Regions from separate parts of the Mesorhizobium sp. J428 genome, predicted to be linked through region 2. Evidence: predicted binding sites of a transcription regulator. Region 2 holds the regulator's gene; the other holds the start of a gene.
What was found. The regulator LexA, encoded in region 2, represses DNA repair genes until DNA is damaged. The targets are predictions, from matches to a motif close to TGTTCNNNNTGTGTTCNG.
Positions count from the first base shown of each region.

Region 1: a site for LexA is predicted at 2,919-2,936, ahead of LRS09_RS18760 (2'-5' RNA ligase family protein). Genes of this name have one in related genera too.

Region 1 is NZ_JAJOMX010000001.1:3,749,885-3,757,152, reverse strand. Features, by position in the region: gene LRS09_RS18780 (helix-turn-helix transcriptional regulator) at 1-106, shown strand, start outside; gene LRS09_RS18775 (SRPBCC family protein) at 103-582, shown strand; gene LRS09_RS18770 (nitroreductase family protein) at 587-1,681, opposite strand; gene LRS09_RS18765 (host attachment protein) at 1,767-2,171, opposite strand; gene LRS09_RS18760 (2'-5' RNA ligase family protein) at 2,280-2,780, opposite strand; gene LRS09_RS18755 (amino acid ABC transporter substrate-binding protein) at 3,029-3,838, opposite strand; gene LRS09_RS18750 (PP2C family protein-serine/threonine phosphatase) at 4,214-6,127, shown strand; gene LRS09_RS18745 (STAS domain-containing protein) at 6,128-6,454, opposite strand; gene LRS09_RS18740 (carbonic anhydrase) at 6,945-7,268, shown strand, end outside.
Region 2 is NZ_JAJOMX010000001.1:5,002,174-5,009,441, reverse strand. Features, by position in the region: gene gltX (glutamate--tRNA ligase) at 1-803, opposite strand, end outside; gene LRS09_RS25220 (ComEC/Rec2 family competence protein) at 904-3,303, shown strand; gene lexA (transcriptional repressor LexA) at 3,329-4,042, opposite strand; gene glp (gephyrin-like molybdotransferase Glp) at 4,173-5,375, opposite strand; gene moaC (cyclic pyranopterin monophosphate synthase MoaC) at 5,380-5,874, opposite strand; gene trpC (indole-3-glycerol phosphate synthase TrpC) at 5,877-6,689, opposite strand; gene trpD (anthranilate phosphoribosyltransferase) at 6,686-7,268, opposite strand, start outside.

The DNA of each region.
Region 1 (7,268 bases), 1.3 Mb from region 2:
GAAGCTCGCGGAGGACTGGCTCGGCAAGCAGCGCACCCTGTGGGAGCGCCGGCTCGACCGGCTCGACAATTATCTTTTGTCCATCAGAGAGGAGAATGCCGAATGACGTCCGTGATCAAGATCGACCCGAAGCTGGACCTTGTTCTGGAGCGCGAGATCGACGTTCCCGTAGAACTTGTCTGGAAGGCGTGGACGACCCCGTCCAGCCTGAAGGAGTGGTTCGTGCCCAAGCCCTGGTCGATCACCTCGGTTGAGATCGACCTGCGCCCCGGCGGCATCTTCGCCTCGACGATGCGCTCGCCGGAAGGCCAGGAGTTCGAGAATGTCGGGTGCTACCTCGAGGTGGTCCCGCACCAGCGGCTGGTCTTCACCGACACGCTGCTGCCTGGCTACCGCCCCTCGGCCAAGCCGTTCTTCACGGCGGTCCTCGAACTGACCCCCGCCGGCAGCGGGACACGCTACAAGGCGATCGCCATTCACGGCAATGACGAGACCCGCAAGAGCCACGAGGAAATGGGCTTCCACGACGGCTGGGGCACTGTCGTGACCCAGATGGTGGAGCACATCAAGGCGGGCAAGTAGGCCGCTATACCAGCACCGCCTCCACCGGGCGGCGCGGCGAATACGGCATCGTTGGCCCGTAGCCGAGCCGCAGAACGAGGTCGGGCCGCCTGCCCGCCTCGCCCGCGAGCGCGGCGAGATCGGACCTGAACGCGGCCACCTCGACCGGCTGGTTGACGAAGGCGTGCCGCAGCCCGAGCGTCGTCGCCGTCAGCAGCATGCGCTGGCAGGCGCGGCCGACCGCGATCCAGTGCCCGCTGTCGGCGCGATCGGCGAGGAACACGGCGAAGGCGGGGGTCGACGCGGCCTGGCGGGCATAACGGTCCGCCTCGCCCTTCGGCGTGGCGACGAGCGGAAAGAGGCGGCGGCCGACCGCGCCCGGCAGGGACGGGCTGCCGCTTGCGGCGGACAACAGCCCGTCGCCCGTGCGCATGGCGTCGCGCGGGTTGAAGCGGATCCACTGCAGCAGTTCGGCCACGAAGGCGGGGGCCATCATCTGGGCGTCGTTGCCGGCGACGATCAGGTCGCGCAGTTTCGCCCGCGCCGTTTCCTCGGTCAGGATCACCAGCCGGACGCCGGGCTCGGCGGCTGCCTTCTCGAGCGCTGCCAGATCCGCCGGTGCGACGGGCCGGCCGTCATAGTCGGCGCGCGTCGACTGGCGCAGCGGGATGGCGTCGAACAGCGGATCGGCCTGCGCTGCGCCTTCCGCGAAATCATAGCCGATCGCACTGCCGTCGCCCGGTGCTGCCAGCAGCTCGCCCGGCCAGCCGCCGGCACGCCCCGCAATGGCGAGGTTCTCCGCCGCGCAGCCCAGGCTGACATAAAGATGATGGTCGTCCGGATCGACCACCGGCGTGCGGCGGCTCTCGTCCGGCAAGAGGCCGATGGCGGTCTGCGTCGCGGCGAACCGCCAGGCCTGCGTGTTATGGCTGTTGGCGGCCAGCGTCGCATAACGGACGAGGTTTTTCAGATCCGGCCTCCCGGAAAGCGGCGCACGAAGGCGGGCCGCATAGCGCTCGTAGTCGGCGAGCGATCCGGTGGCCCGGTTCCAAGCGAAGACGCCACCGCCACCAAGGACGGCGAGTCCGGCCATTGCCCCAAGAAGACGACGCCTGTTCATGCTGCGATCTCCTTTCGCGGGGTTGTTCACCGATCCCTGACCCGAGCCCCGGATGCCCCGGCGTCGGCGGACTGGAATGACCCGTCTATGCCTTGGCGAGGATCCTCTCGATGTCCTGCCTGTCCTGCGCCGTGAGGTCCTTTGCGAGATCCCCGACGAGCTTCGCGCGCACCGTGTCATGGAAGTGGCGGCGCAGTTCTCCCAGCGTCCGCGGATCGGCGATGACGAAAAGCGTGCCGATTTCGCCTGAAAGCACCTGGCGATTGAGGTGGTCCGCCGCCGCGGCTGCGAAATTGTCCTCGGCAAGACGGGACATGTCTGGATTGGCGGTCGAACTGTGATGGCGCCCGCCCGAGCCCTGGTTTTCGGCAGCGATCGCTGGCTCCGCAAGTTCCACGAGATCGATCTGCGGTTCATGGCCCCTGTTCCGGAACAGGCGGAGCCTCGCGCCGTCGACCACGGCGACGGTCGTTTCATTGAGTAGGATCATTCGCTTTCTCCCGCATTCTCTCGACCGCCCACGCGCACGCCCGAACGGAGGCCTCGTCGGTCTTGCTCCTCCTTTGGGCCGCACCGAGGTAAAAGACCTTGATCCTCGTCAAGTCGCCGCAACAGCATCGATTGCAGGGACGGCCGCACCGTGCGCAAGGGGCCAGCGGCCGGCTTCGGCATGGAACCCTTCGCCCTGATAGCTCTCGATGAGGACGAAGTCTCGAACGATCCAGCCCAGCGGCTCGATCCTGGAGGTCGTGAAGGAGGCCGCCTGGTCGTGCAGCAGCGTCATGTGGGCCGTGAACCGGCCCTGCTGCCGTGGCAGCAAATTCCGCAGCCGCGTCGCGAGGGCCTGCCGGAAAGTGTCCGTCGCCGGATTGCCGTTGCCGCCGGTCAGGACGATGCTGCCTCCGAAATCCATGATCCTGTCGAACCGGATTTCGAACGGCGGGCAGGAGAAACCGGCCGTCGCGCTGCAAACGCGCTCGACATGACCGTCCGGCAACAGCGTCCGCGGCCCGAGCACCAGCAGGGAAACGTGCCGGCGCATGCGGGCGCCACCACCTTGCCGCGCAGGCCGAGCCGGCCGCGCCAGATAGGCAGGCATCGATCCACCTCGGCGTTCACGGCCGCATCAGGCCGCAGCGCGAAGAAGAGCACGTGAACCGTCGCGCGAGGCAGCGACGGCAGGTCGAACGACAATTGTTCCATTTCGCGAACTCCCAGAGGATCGCGGAAGACAGAATAGAACAAAACATGAACATTTCAAGCTCGGCAGCAAGCGTGGCGCTTGAACGTGACCGGCCCTTGGCGACCGAACCTTGATCCGCCGCCCCTGCTCTGCGGTTCAAGAGCCTATCGCGCCCAGATGTTTGCGTGCAGCAGATAATCGCGGGTCGACCGGTCCAGAGGATAGACCAGTCGGCCCTCGCGTCCGAACCACTTATCATAAATCTGCATGTAGCGGCCGCGATAGTCGGCAAGGTCACGCGTCAGCCCGATGATGGTGGCGTTGACGAAATCCCGCCACTCGCTGTCGTCTTGCGGCAGCATGCAGGCCATTGTCTCATTGCCCAGGGGCTCGGTGCGCGGCAGCAGAACGACGCTGCGGTCCGGTTCCAGCTTTCGCGACAAGCCGAGCAGGATGATGCCGATATTGGCCACCCCTTGGACCTCGCCGCTTCTGAGCGCAGCGAATGCCTCGTCCATCGACGGGTAGGCACGCGTCACCATTCCCGGCAAGGCCTCTGTCAGGATATCGCCTGTCGTCGTGCCCTCAGCCACGCCGATCGTCATGTCCTTTATGTCCGGCGTGGTTTTCAGCGTATCCCGGAACGCCAGAATACGGGTGCCATCCCTGAAAAAGGGAACCGAAAAGTCCACGAGCTTCTCACGGTCCCAAGTCGGCGTCGTAATCTCGCAAACGATATCGAGCGCGCCGGATGCGACCATCTGCAAGCGATTCGACGGCGTTACCCGGCTCAGTTCCGTCCGCACCGGTCGCCCGAGACGCGCCTCCGCCGCGGCGCGGATCTCCTCTATCAGGTCGACGGAAAAGCCTTCCGGTTTGCCGTCTTCGGCCAGATAGGCAAACGGTACGGCGTCAGCTCTTATGCCCAGCCCGAATGACCCCACTTTCGGCAATTTGCGACAGCGTGCCGGCATGAACCGCCTCCGTCTGGACTGGGCACATCAACGTCCAGGCAATCGCAACCAACGCAAATCTCGCCATGTGTGGACCTCTCAACACCCCGACTGCAAATTCTCTCCAGTTTGAAACACACTCGTTCATAAATTACGTCGATGCTGCTGAGAGGATGCGTCGAAACGCATGAATCGTGTTACCCTCAAAATGTCTTTGGCTTTGCGACAGCCCTACCCGGTCTCGTTCAAGATCAAGAGGATATCTCCTCACCGAGGGGAGCGACGCCTCATGGCTGGTGCCCCTCCGCTCGAACGCCGACTCGATCTCGCAGCGACATTGGGGACGATCGCCATAATACAGGAAGAGATCAAGGCGCCCGCCGACGGAGGCGGGGCGTGACCCTGACCCGGCGCCTCATCCTCATGGTCGCCGCCTGCATCACGCTGGCGATCATCACAATCAGCGTCGTGTTCGGCTGGCTCGGACGACACGCGCTCATCGAGCAGGCCGAGGCGCAGGCGCAGGCCGTCGCCCGCATTGTCGCCGAAAGCGCCCGCCTCACCGAGATATCGCTGGAGGAGATGCAGTCGGTCCTTGTCGACGATCTCTCCACATTGGCTTTCGCCATTGCCAGCATGCCGGCGCAGGCCAGTCCGGACTTCGGAAACCTGCTCGCGGAAGTCGCTGCACGCGGCAATATCTCCTCGCTTTGGCTCGTCGACAAGGACCTTACGGTGCTGGCAAGTTCCGTTGGCGACTATGGAGCGGTGGTCAGCGGCGAGAGCCTTCCAGACGGCCTGCCTCGTGCAGCGCTGGATGCCTTGACGAGCGGCCGCCGCTTCCGCCTGCCGCTCGGCGGAGCGATCGACGGCGTCCGCTACGTCGGCGTGCGTGTGGACGGCGGGCGGGCGCTGATTGCCGGCCAACCAGATGCCGTTCTCGACCCGGTGCGCGCCGCCAACAGCCTGCCAGTTCTCCTGGCCGCGCTGATCAATCGTGACGGGATAAGGGCGATACAGGTTTTCGACGACGCGCAGGTATCGATGGCTTCGGTGGGCGACGACATGCCGGCGGCCGCCGGCAGGCTCGCGGCGAGGGCGATCGAAGGCACCGCCGCCGACTTCGACTTCGGGCAAGGTCGTCTTCTCGTGGCCGCGCCCATCCGCGATACGGCCGGCATCACCATTGGCGCAACCGTCCTGTCGATGTCGACGCAGCGGCTGGAGGACATGCTTCTCGACTATCTCTACTACGGCATGCTTGCCGCAGGTCTCGTGCTTGCGGTCGGCGTCGGCGTCGCCGGACTGTTTGCCGGCCGCATCGCCCGCCCGGTCTCCGCAATGACCGCGGCCGCAACGCAAATCGACAGCCGCATCTTTCGCCCGGAAAGCCTGAACACGCTTGCCGGGCGGGCCGATGAGCTCGGCACGCTGGCCCGCGTATTCCAGCACATGGCAATCGAGGTCCAGGCTCGCGAGGAACATCTCGAGGCCCAGGTCCGCGCGCGCACGACGGAACTGGAGCAGAAGAACAGACTGCTGGAGGAATCCAAACGTCGGGTCGAGGCGGAGCTCGATGCGGCACGCTCCCTTCAGGCCGCAATCCTTCCGCAGGGGCTGCCCGCGCACCCTTCCTATGCGGGCAACGCGACGATGATTCCCGCCCGCGAACTTGGCGGCGACTTCTACGATTTTTTCACCATAGACGACCGCCATCTAGGCATCGTGATCGCCGACGTTTCGGGCAAGGGTGTGCCGGCGGCGTTCTTCATGGCGATCTCCCGCACCGTGTTGCAGTCCAGCGCGCGTGAGAACCGCTCGGCCGGCGCCTGCCTCGCGGCGGCGAACACGATGCTGTGCGGGCAGAACCCGATGGACCTGTTCGTAACCACCTTCTACGGCATTCTCGACACGGAAACCGGCACGCTGACCTATGCCAATGGCGGGCACAACCCACCAATGGTCATCCGGCGCCAGGACGGCAGCGTGCAGGACCTGCCGCGCACCGGAGGCGTAGCATTGGGGGTGGCGCCCGGACTTGATTATGCGGAAAAGAGCGTGATCCTGACGGAGGGTGACACGCTGTTTCTGTATACCGACGGCATATCGGAGGCGATGGACGGCGAAGGGAGGGAATTCACCGAGGCGCGTCTGCGTAGCGCACTGACCGATGCGCATAGGCTGACCGTCGAACTCGTGCTTGCCGATGTCACAAACGCTGTCGGCGATTTCGTCGGCGCCGCCGAACAGTCGGATGACATCACCTGCCTTGTCATCCGCTACAATGGTCCGCGCAGCAGCCAGTCCTGATCAGAGGCGCGTCAGCGCCTCGTCGCGATTCTCCGCCACGGCGAGAATGCTGAGGAAGCCGGAAATCTCGAACACATCCCGGATATGCGGCTGCATGCCAGCCAGTAGGAACGCGCTGCCCGACTGCTTCAGGCGCTTGGCCACGACGAGAACCACCCGCAAGCCCGCGCTTGAAATGTAGTCGAGCTTGCTGACATCCAGAACGAAACCGCCATCGCCCAGTTGACTAAAGAGTTCAGTCTCGACAGCGGAAGAGTTGCTGCTGTCGAGCCGCCCCTGCAGGCTGGCGACGGTCGCGTTGCCCACCCTTTCGAATGTGATGCCCATGACAAACCTGATTCCTGTTGAATCCCGGAAAGGACAATTGTCTCTTGTCTCCGAAAGGTAAAGATTCCACGCAAGCTGGAAGCGAAGTGTTCCGTTAGGACGACAAAACTTCGATCCGCGGCGGGGGTAGACCATCGCCGGCCATTGCAGACGAGTCGGAGTCCGCCGGCGATGCGGAAAATTAACGCCGGTGCTCATAGTCTTGCTGCCTGCCTTCAGGTAACGGCGTCGAGCCGGTTTCAAGGCAAGGTGACGAAACAGCGGCTATCGGCACGCTGCCGGATTTCCGCTGCGCTTCGGAACAAAATCTTCACGTTTTCTCTCCACATTCCATGTCTTGGCTGCAAAGGCTGCGAACCTGCCTCTGCGGCAGGATGGCGGTTCTGTCTACGGGCCTCTCATCCGACGACTGGCACAGGGGACGAATGTGGGCGTAGATCAACTTCCAGGCTGCTCCTGCCGCGACATCAGCCACCTCACCGCGGGCATCATGGCATTCAAGGCCAGCCATTACGGGCGTGAAGCTGGCCTCATGCAGTCGCTCGTCGAGGACGGCCAGGCGCCGGCAACCCTGATGATCTCGTGTTCGGACAGCCGGGTGGATCCGGCCATCCTTTCGGGCGCGAAGCCGGGTGAACTGTTCACGGTGCGCAACGTCGCCAATCTGGTTCCCCCTTATCAGCCGGGTCCCTCGCTGCACGGCACGGGCGCGGCTATCGAATATGCGGTCCGCGACCTCAAGGTCGACCACATCGTCGTGATGGGCCACGCTCATTGCGGAGGCATCAAGGCGCTGATCAACGGCGCCAGTGGC
Region 2 (7,268 bases):
GCGAGATAGTTGAGCAGGGCCTTGGGCAGGTAGCCCATCGCGCGGTAGGCCTCGACGCCCAGCGCGCCATGGCGCTTGGAAAGCTTCGCGCCGTCGGCGCCGTGGATCAGTGGGATGTGCGACATCGACGGCACGTCCCAGCCCATCGCCTGGTAGATGACGGTCTGGCGGGCGGCATTGGTCAGGTGGTCGTCACCGCGGATGATGTGGGTGACGCCCATGTCGTGATCGTCGACGACGACGGCGTGCATATAGGTCGGATTGCCATCCGAACGCAGGATGATGAAGTCGTCGAGATCCTTGTTGGGGAAGCGGACCTCACCCTGGACGCGGTCGTGCACGACAGTCTCTCCCTCGTGCGGCGCCTTGATGCGGATCGCGCCCTTCACGCCCGCGGGTGCCTCGGACGGGTCGCGGTCGCGCCAGGCGCCGTCGTAGCGGGGCGGACGACCCTCGGCCTTCGCCTTCTCGCGCATGGCGTCCAGCTCGGCCGGCGTCTCGTAGGCATAATAGGCCTTGCCCGTAGCGACGAGCTGCTCGGCGACCTCGCGGTGGCGTGGGGCGCGGTCGAACTGCGAGATCGGCTCGCCGTCCCAGTTGAGGCCAAGCCAGCTCAGCCCGTCGAGGATCGCGGCGGTCGCCGCCTCGGTGGAGCGTTCGCGGTCGGTGTCCTCGATGCGCAGCAGCATCCTGCCGCCGGTGTGTTGGGCATAGAGCCAGTTGAAGAGCGCGGTGCGGGCGCCGCCAATGTGGAGGTAGCCCGTGGGCGAGGGCGCAAAGCGCGTGACGACTGGACTGGACATGGACTGTTCCGGATGGCGGCGCAGGCCGCGCGGGTAGCGTTTCGTTGCGGTTCATGTAGCATGAAGTGTCTGAGGCGCAAGGTCGTCGGGTGGCTGTCGCATGGACGGCGAGGGGAGCGATCAGAGACAGGACGAGCGCGGCCTGTTCTCGCCGGCTTTTGCGACGCTGCAGGCGCTGCCGGCCGCGCGAGATCAAACCGGACTGTCCAATCAGCCGTTACCTGCCCTGAGCCCGCCGATGCCGCGGCGCATGATCGCGGCAGGGCGCGTGGAAGCGGGTCCCGTCCACGCGTCCGAACAGGCGGCATCGGCCGTTCAGCTCGAGATAGATCGGGGCGGCGCATTCCTCCTCGTGCCCGTGCTGCTCTGCGCCGGAGCGGCCGTCTATTTCGCACTCGACTTCGAGCCAGGCTGGACGCCGATCCTCTCGCTGGCTGGTCTCTTCGGAGCCGTTGCCTGGCTGGCCCGTAATGTCGCGGTGGCGAGATATCTCGCGCTGGCACTTCTGCTCCTCGTTGGTGGTGCCTTCTTCGGCAAGGTGGAAACCTGGCGCTCCAGCACGAAGGTGATCGGCGGCGAAATCACCACACGGCTGACGGGGCGTGTCGAGACGATCGAAACCCGCGAGAAGGGGCGCATAAGGTTGACGCTCGCGGTGATGGCGACAGAGCGGCCGAAGTTGCGCTATCAGCCCGACCGCGTGCGCCTGACGGCCCGATCCGCGCCGCCGGGCCTTGAGCCGGGTGCTGCGGTGACGGGATTGGCGCGGCTCGCGCCGCCGCTCGGGCCGTTGCGTCCCGGCTCCTACGATTTCGCTTTCGAAAGCTATTTCGACCGGATTGGCGCGAGCGGCTTCTTTCTCAAGCGGCCTGAGGTTTTGCCGGCGGCGGACGAGAGTTCGTTGCGCGCGCGCGTGGAAGCCTGGATCGAAGCGCGGCGCCTCGCGCTTGCCGGGCGCATCCGCGGCCATATCGGTGGGCCCGAGGGCGAGATCGCGGCCGCGCTCGTCGCCGGCGTGCGTGCGGGAATCCCGGAGGATGTCAACGAGACGCTGCGCATCACCGGGCTCGCGCATGTGCTGTCGATCTCCGGCCTGCACATGGCGCTGGTGGCGGGCGTGGTGATCGGGTCGCTGCGGCTCGGCTTTGCCGCCTTTCCCGGATTTGCCTCGCGCCATCCGGTGCGGAAATACGCGGCTGTCGGCGCGCTGGCAGCACTTGCCGCCTATCTTCTTATCTCAGGTTCGCAGGTCGCCGCCGAGCGCAGCTTCCTAATGATCGCGGTGATGCTGGTCGCGCTGCTTTTCGATCGCGCGGCGCTGACGATGCGCAACCTGGCGATCGCCGCCCTGATCATCATCGTGCTCTCGCCGCACGAGGTCGTCGGGCCAAGCTTCCAGATGTCGTTCGCGGCAACGGCCGCGCTCGTTTCCGCCTATGGCTGGTGGGCGGAACGCAGAGCGCGCCGAGCACAACCGAATCCTGCACAGCGTGGCGCGCTCCTGCGGATTGCGCGAACGGTCGTCTTCTACGCCGCGGGGTTGGCGGCCACGTCGCTGATCGCCGGCGTCGCGACCGGCATCTTCGGCGCCTGGCATTTCCAGCGTGTCTCGCCGCTCGGCCTTGTCGCAAACCTCGCGGCCATGCCCGTGTTTTCGGTCGTCGTGATGCCGGCGGCGGTGGCCGGAATGGTGCTGATGCCTTTCGGCCTCGATGGGCCAGTCTTCATAATCATGGGGCAGGGGCTGTCGCTGGCACTTGCCATCGTCCGCTGGCTCGCCGAGCGCACGCCGGTCGATGCGATCGGCGCGGTTCCCTCCGCTTCCGTTGTCCTGCTCGCGCTTGCGCTGGTGCCGCTCACGCTTGCCACGACGACCGCGGTGAGACTGCTCGCGGTCCCGCTCGCCGTCGTGGGCTTTGCAAGCCTGACGCTTCGCGAATTGCCGCAGGCCTACGTCTCCGAGGATGCGCGACTGGTCGGGATCAGGACGCGGGACGGCATGCTGGCAGTCAACCGCGACCGTCCGAATGCGTTTACGGTCGAAGACTGGTCGCGGGCGACGATGGCAACCGGTATCATGAAGCCGGCAAAGGAGACGGAAGCCGGAACCACTGGCACCGTCATGGATATTTCTCCGGCGCGATTCTTCTGCGCGGGCGACCTGTGCCGGGTCGAACATGAGTCGGGAGCCGTGGTCGCTCATGCGTTGACGATGCCCGACGCCGAGCAGGCCTGCGACACGGCGAGCGTAATCGTCATCGCCGATCCGACGGCTGCCAATCCCTGCCCGCACAGCAAAGTGCAAATCATCACCGCGCGACGGCTTGCGCTGGACGGCAGCGCAGAGATCCGCTTCGACGGTGTGGGAAACGCTTCCGTCACCTACGCCCTGTCCGGCACGCGTCCCTGGCACGACCACCGCCGCTTCTCGCGCGCCGCCAGAGGCATGGCTCCTTACGAGCCCGCAAACAAAAAAGCCGGCACGAAGCCGGCTTCCTGAACCACTCGTCGGCTCTTCGCGACGCTCAGTATTTCCGGATGAGGCCGACGAGACGACCCTGCACCTTGATCCGGTCCGGGCCGAAGATCCGCGTCTCGTAGGCCGGGTTGGCGGCTTCGAGAGCGATCGAGGCGCCCTTGCGGCGGAAGCGCTTGAGTGTGGCTTCTTCCTCGTCGACCAGGGCCACGACGATGTCGCCGGGGGTGGCCGCGTTCGTGTTGCGGATGATGACCGTATCGCCGTCGAAGATGCCGGCCTCGATCATCGAATCTCCTTTCACTTCAAGGGCATAGTGCTCGCCGCCCGACAGCATTTCCGGCGGCACCATGATCGCGTGGGTCTGGTGCTGGATGGCGTCGATCGGCACGCCGGCCGCGATGCGGCCCATGACGGGGATCGAGATCGCGCTGCCCGCATCGTTGCTGGCAACGGGCGCGCGCGGCGGCTCGGCCGGCTTCTGGCCGAGGCTGCCCTGGATGACGCTCGGGGAGAATTTGCGCGGGCCGGCGAGGGCGGGAGACATCGATTCCGGTAGGCGGACGACTTCCAGCGCGCGCGCCCGGTTGGGCAGGCGGCGGATGAAGCCGCGCTCCTCCAGCGCCGTGATCAGGCGGTGGATGCCGGACTTCGAGGCAAGGTCCAGCGCCTCCTTCATCTCGTCGAAGGAAGGGGGAATGCCGGACTCCTTCATCCGCTCGTGGATGAACATCAGCAACTCGTGTTGCTTGCGCGTCAGCATTTCGCCCTCCAAGAATCGCCAGACAAACAAAACCAGAACAAACACTATCTGTTCGATATGTGTTCTGCAACCGCTTAAATTTTAGTGAATTTGTTTACCGTTCGTTCAGGCTATTTGCCGAGCCGGCTTCTCATCGCAGCAGAACCACGCGGCAGGGAGAGCCCGCAGGGGCTGCGGGAGCGAAGGGCGGACGGACGATGAGGGCGTTGGCGTCGGCCAGAATCCGCAGCATCGAAGAATCCTGCACAGGGAAGGGCGCTGCAACGAGTTGGCCGTCGCGACTCTCGACACGGGCGCGGACATAGTCCTCACGCTGGTCGTTTTCGGTCATGTCGACACCCAGAACCGCGTCCCGAATGTCCAACATATGGGGCCGTCCTCCCAGTTGCGCGACGAGCGGCGCGACGAAAAGGTGCGAGCAGACGAGAGAGGCCACCGGATTGCCGGGGAGCCCGAGCACCCGCACGTCGCCCAATCGGCCGAACATCAGCGGCTTGCCGGGCCGCATCGCGATCTTCCAGAAGTCGAGCGTCATACCGGCAGAACTCAGCACCTCGCGCACCAGGTCGTGGTCGCCGACCGAGGCGCCGCCGAGCGTGACGATGATGTCCGCGCCCGCTGCGCGTGCGCCATCTATCGCCGCGGCGATCCCAGAGCGGTCGTCACGTACGATGCCGAGATCGAGGGGGACGGCACCCATCTTTTCGACCACGGCAGCCACGCCATAGGCATTCGAGGAGATGATCTGGTCCGGCCCGGTCTCGCTGCCCGGCGGCAGCAGTTCGTCGCCCGTGGCGAGGATAGCGACCAGCGGCTTGCGGATGACCGGCAGCGCCGCGTGGTTGGCGGCAGCCGCCAGCGAGACGGCGGCGGGATCGAGGAGCCGGCCCGCCTCGAGCAGAGGCTCACCTTCGCGGAAGTCGAGAGCTTGCCGGCGGATGTTGCGGAAGGCCGCGACGGGCTCCAATGCTTCCACACCATTGGGCGAGAGGCGCGTGTTCTCCTGGATCAGCACGGCGTCGGCCCCGGCAGGAACCGGTGCGCCGGTAAAAATGCGGACCGCTTCGCCGGGGCCAACCGTGCCCGTGAACCCCTTGCCGGCCGGCGCCTCGCCGATGACACGCAGCGTCGCGGGCACCGATGCGACGTCGGCGGCGCGGACCGCATAGCCGTCCATCGCGGAGGCGTCGAAGGGCGGCTGGGTGCGCAGCGCCGCGATGTCTGTGGCGAGCACGCGCCACGCGGCCTGGCCGATCGCGACGGTTTCGGATGCGAGCGGGGCAGCCCCGTCGAGGAGGCGGGCCAGGGCGTCCTTCACCGGCATCAGCGCCATTGGATCAGCCGTTCGTCCGGCGGTAGTCGCCCGACTTGCCGCCGGTCTTCTCGACCAGGCGGATGCCCGTCAACTCCATCTCGCGGTCCACGGCCTTGGCCATGTCGTAGATGGTGAGGCAGGCGACGGAAGCCGCGGTCAATGCCTCCATCTCGACGCCGGTCTTGCCGGTGACGCGCGCAGTCGCCGTGACGCGCAGGCCCGGAAGGGCTGCATCGGGCTCGATCTCCAAGCCCACCTTGTCGAGGAGCAGCGGGTGGCAGAGCGGGATCAGTTCGTGCGTCTTCTTGGCCGCCATAATGCCGGCGATGCGGGCGACGCCGATCACATCACCCTTCTTCGCATTGCCGGCGACGATCATGTCGAGCGTTTCGCGCTTCATCACCACCGAGCCCTCGGCGATCGCGACGCGCTGCGTCTCGGCCTTCGCGCCGACATCCACCATATCGGCCTGCCCGTCGGCGGCGATATGGGTGAGGCCCGGCGAGGGGGCGGTCATCGTCACTCGGCCGCCGCTGCGGCGGCGCCGTTGAGCAGCAGGCGCGTAGCCGCCGCGACGTCGGCCTGGCGCATCAGGCTCTCGCCCACCAGGAAGGTGCCGATGCCGTGGCGTGCGAGCCGCATGCAGTCGGCATGGGTGAAGATGCCGCTTTCGCCGACGAGCAGCCTGTCGGCCGGCACCATGCGGGCCAGCCGCTCCGACACGTCGAGCGAGACTTCGAAGGTGCGCAGATTGCGGTTGTTCACGCCGATCATCGATGAGGCGAGCTTCAGCGCGCGCTCCATCTCCGCTTCGTCGTGCACCTCGACGAGAACGTCCATGCCGAGATCGAACGCGCAGGCCTCGAGCGACTTCGCGTCGTCGTCGGAGAGGCTCGCCATGATGAGCAGGATCGCGTCCGCACCCCAGGCGCGCGCCTCGAGCACCTGGTAGGCGTCGAACATGAAGTCCTTGCGCAGCGCGGGCAGGGCGCAGGCGCAGCGCGCCTCGGTCAGGAATTCCGGCGCGCCTTGGAAGGACGGGGCATCGGTGAGGACGGAGAGGCAGGCGGCACCGCCGGCCTCATACGCGGCGGCAAGCGACGGTGGGTCGAAATCCGCCCGTATCAGGCCTTTCGAGGGGCTCGCCTTCTTGATCTCCGCGATCAGAGCAAACTCGCCTTTGGCGCGCTTCGCCCGCAGGGCCTTGAGGAAACCGCGCGGCTGCTCGCCGCCTGCGATCCGTGCCTTGAGTTCGGCGAGCGGCGTGCGCGCCTTGGCGGCGGCGATCTCGTCGCGCTTGTAGGCCTCGATCTTGCGCAGGATATCGGTCATGCGTTGGACACCTGCACCAGTTTCTCCAGCCGCGCCAGCGCCTTGCCGTCATCAATGGACCGGACGGCCAGCGCGATGCCTTCCTTCATGTCGGCCGCCACACCGGCAACGACAAGCCCCGCGCCGGCGTTCATCAGCACGGTGTCGCGATAGGCGCCGGGCGCGCCGGCCAGCATATCCCGCAGTGCCCTGGCGTTGAAGGCGGCGTCGCCGCCCTTGAGCTCAGCCTGCGTGTGCCAGGCCAGGCCATATTGCGCCGGCGTGATCGTGAACTCGGAAAGCACGCCATCGGAGAGTTCCGCGACCCGCGTCTCGCCGGTCGTGGTGATCTCGTCATAACCGTCGCCATGGACGACCCAGATCTTCTCGGACCCGAGTTCCTTCAGGGCTTCCGCGACGGGTCCCACCCATTCCGGCGCGAAAACGCCGACCAGCTGCCGTGTCACGCCGCCGGGATTCGAGAGCGGTCCGAGCAGGTTGAAGATCGTGCGCGTGCCGAGCTCGACACGCGAGGGGCCGACATATTTCATCGCTGGATGGTGAGCCGGTGCGAACATGAAGCCGATGCCGGCCTCCGCA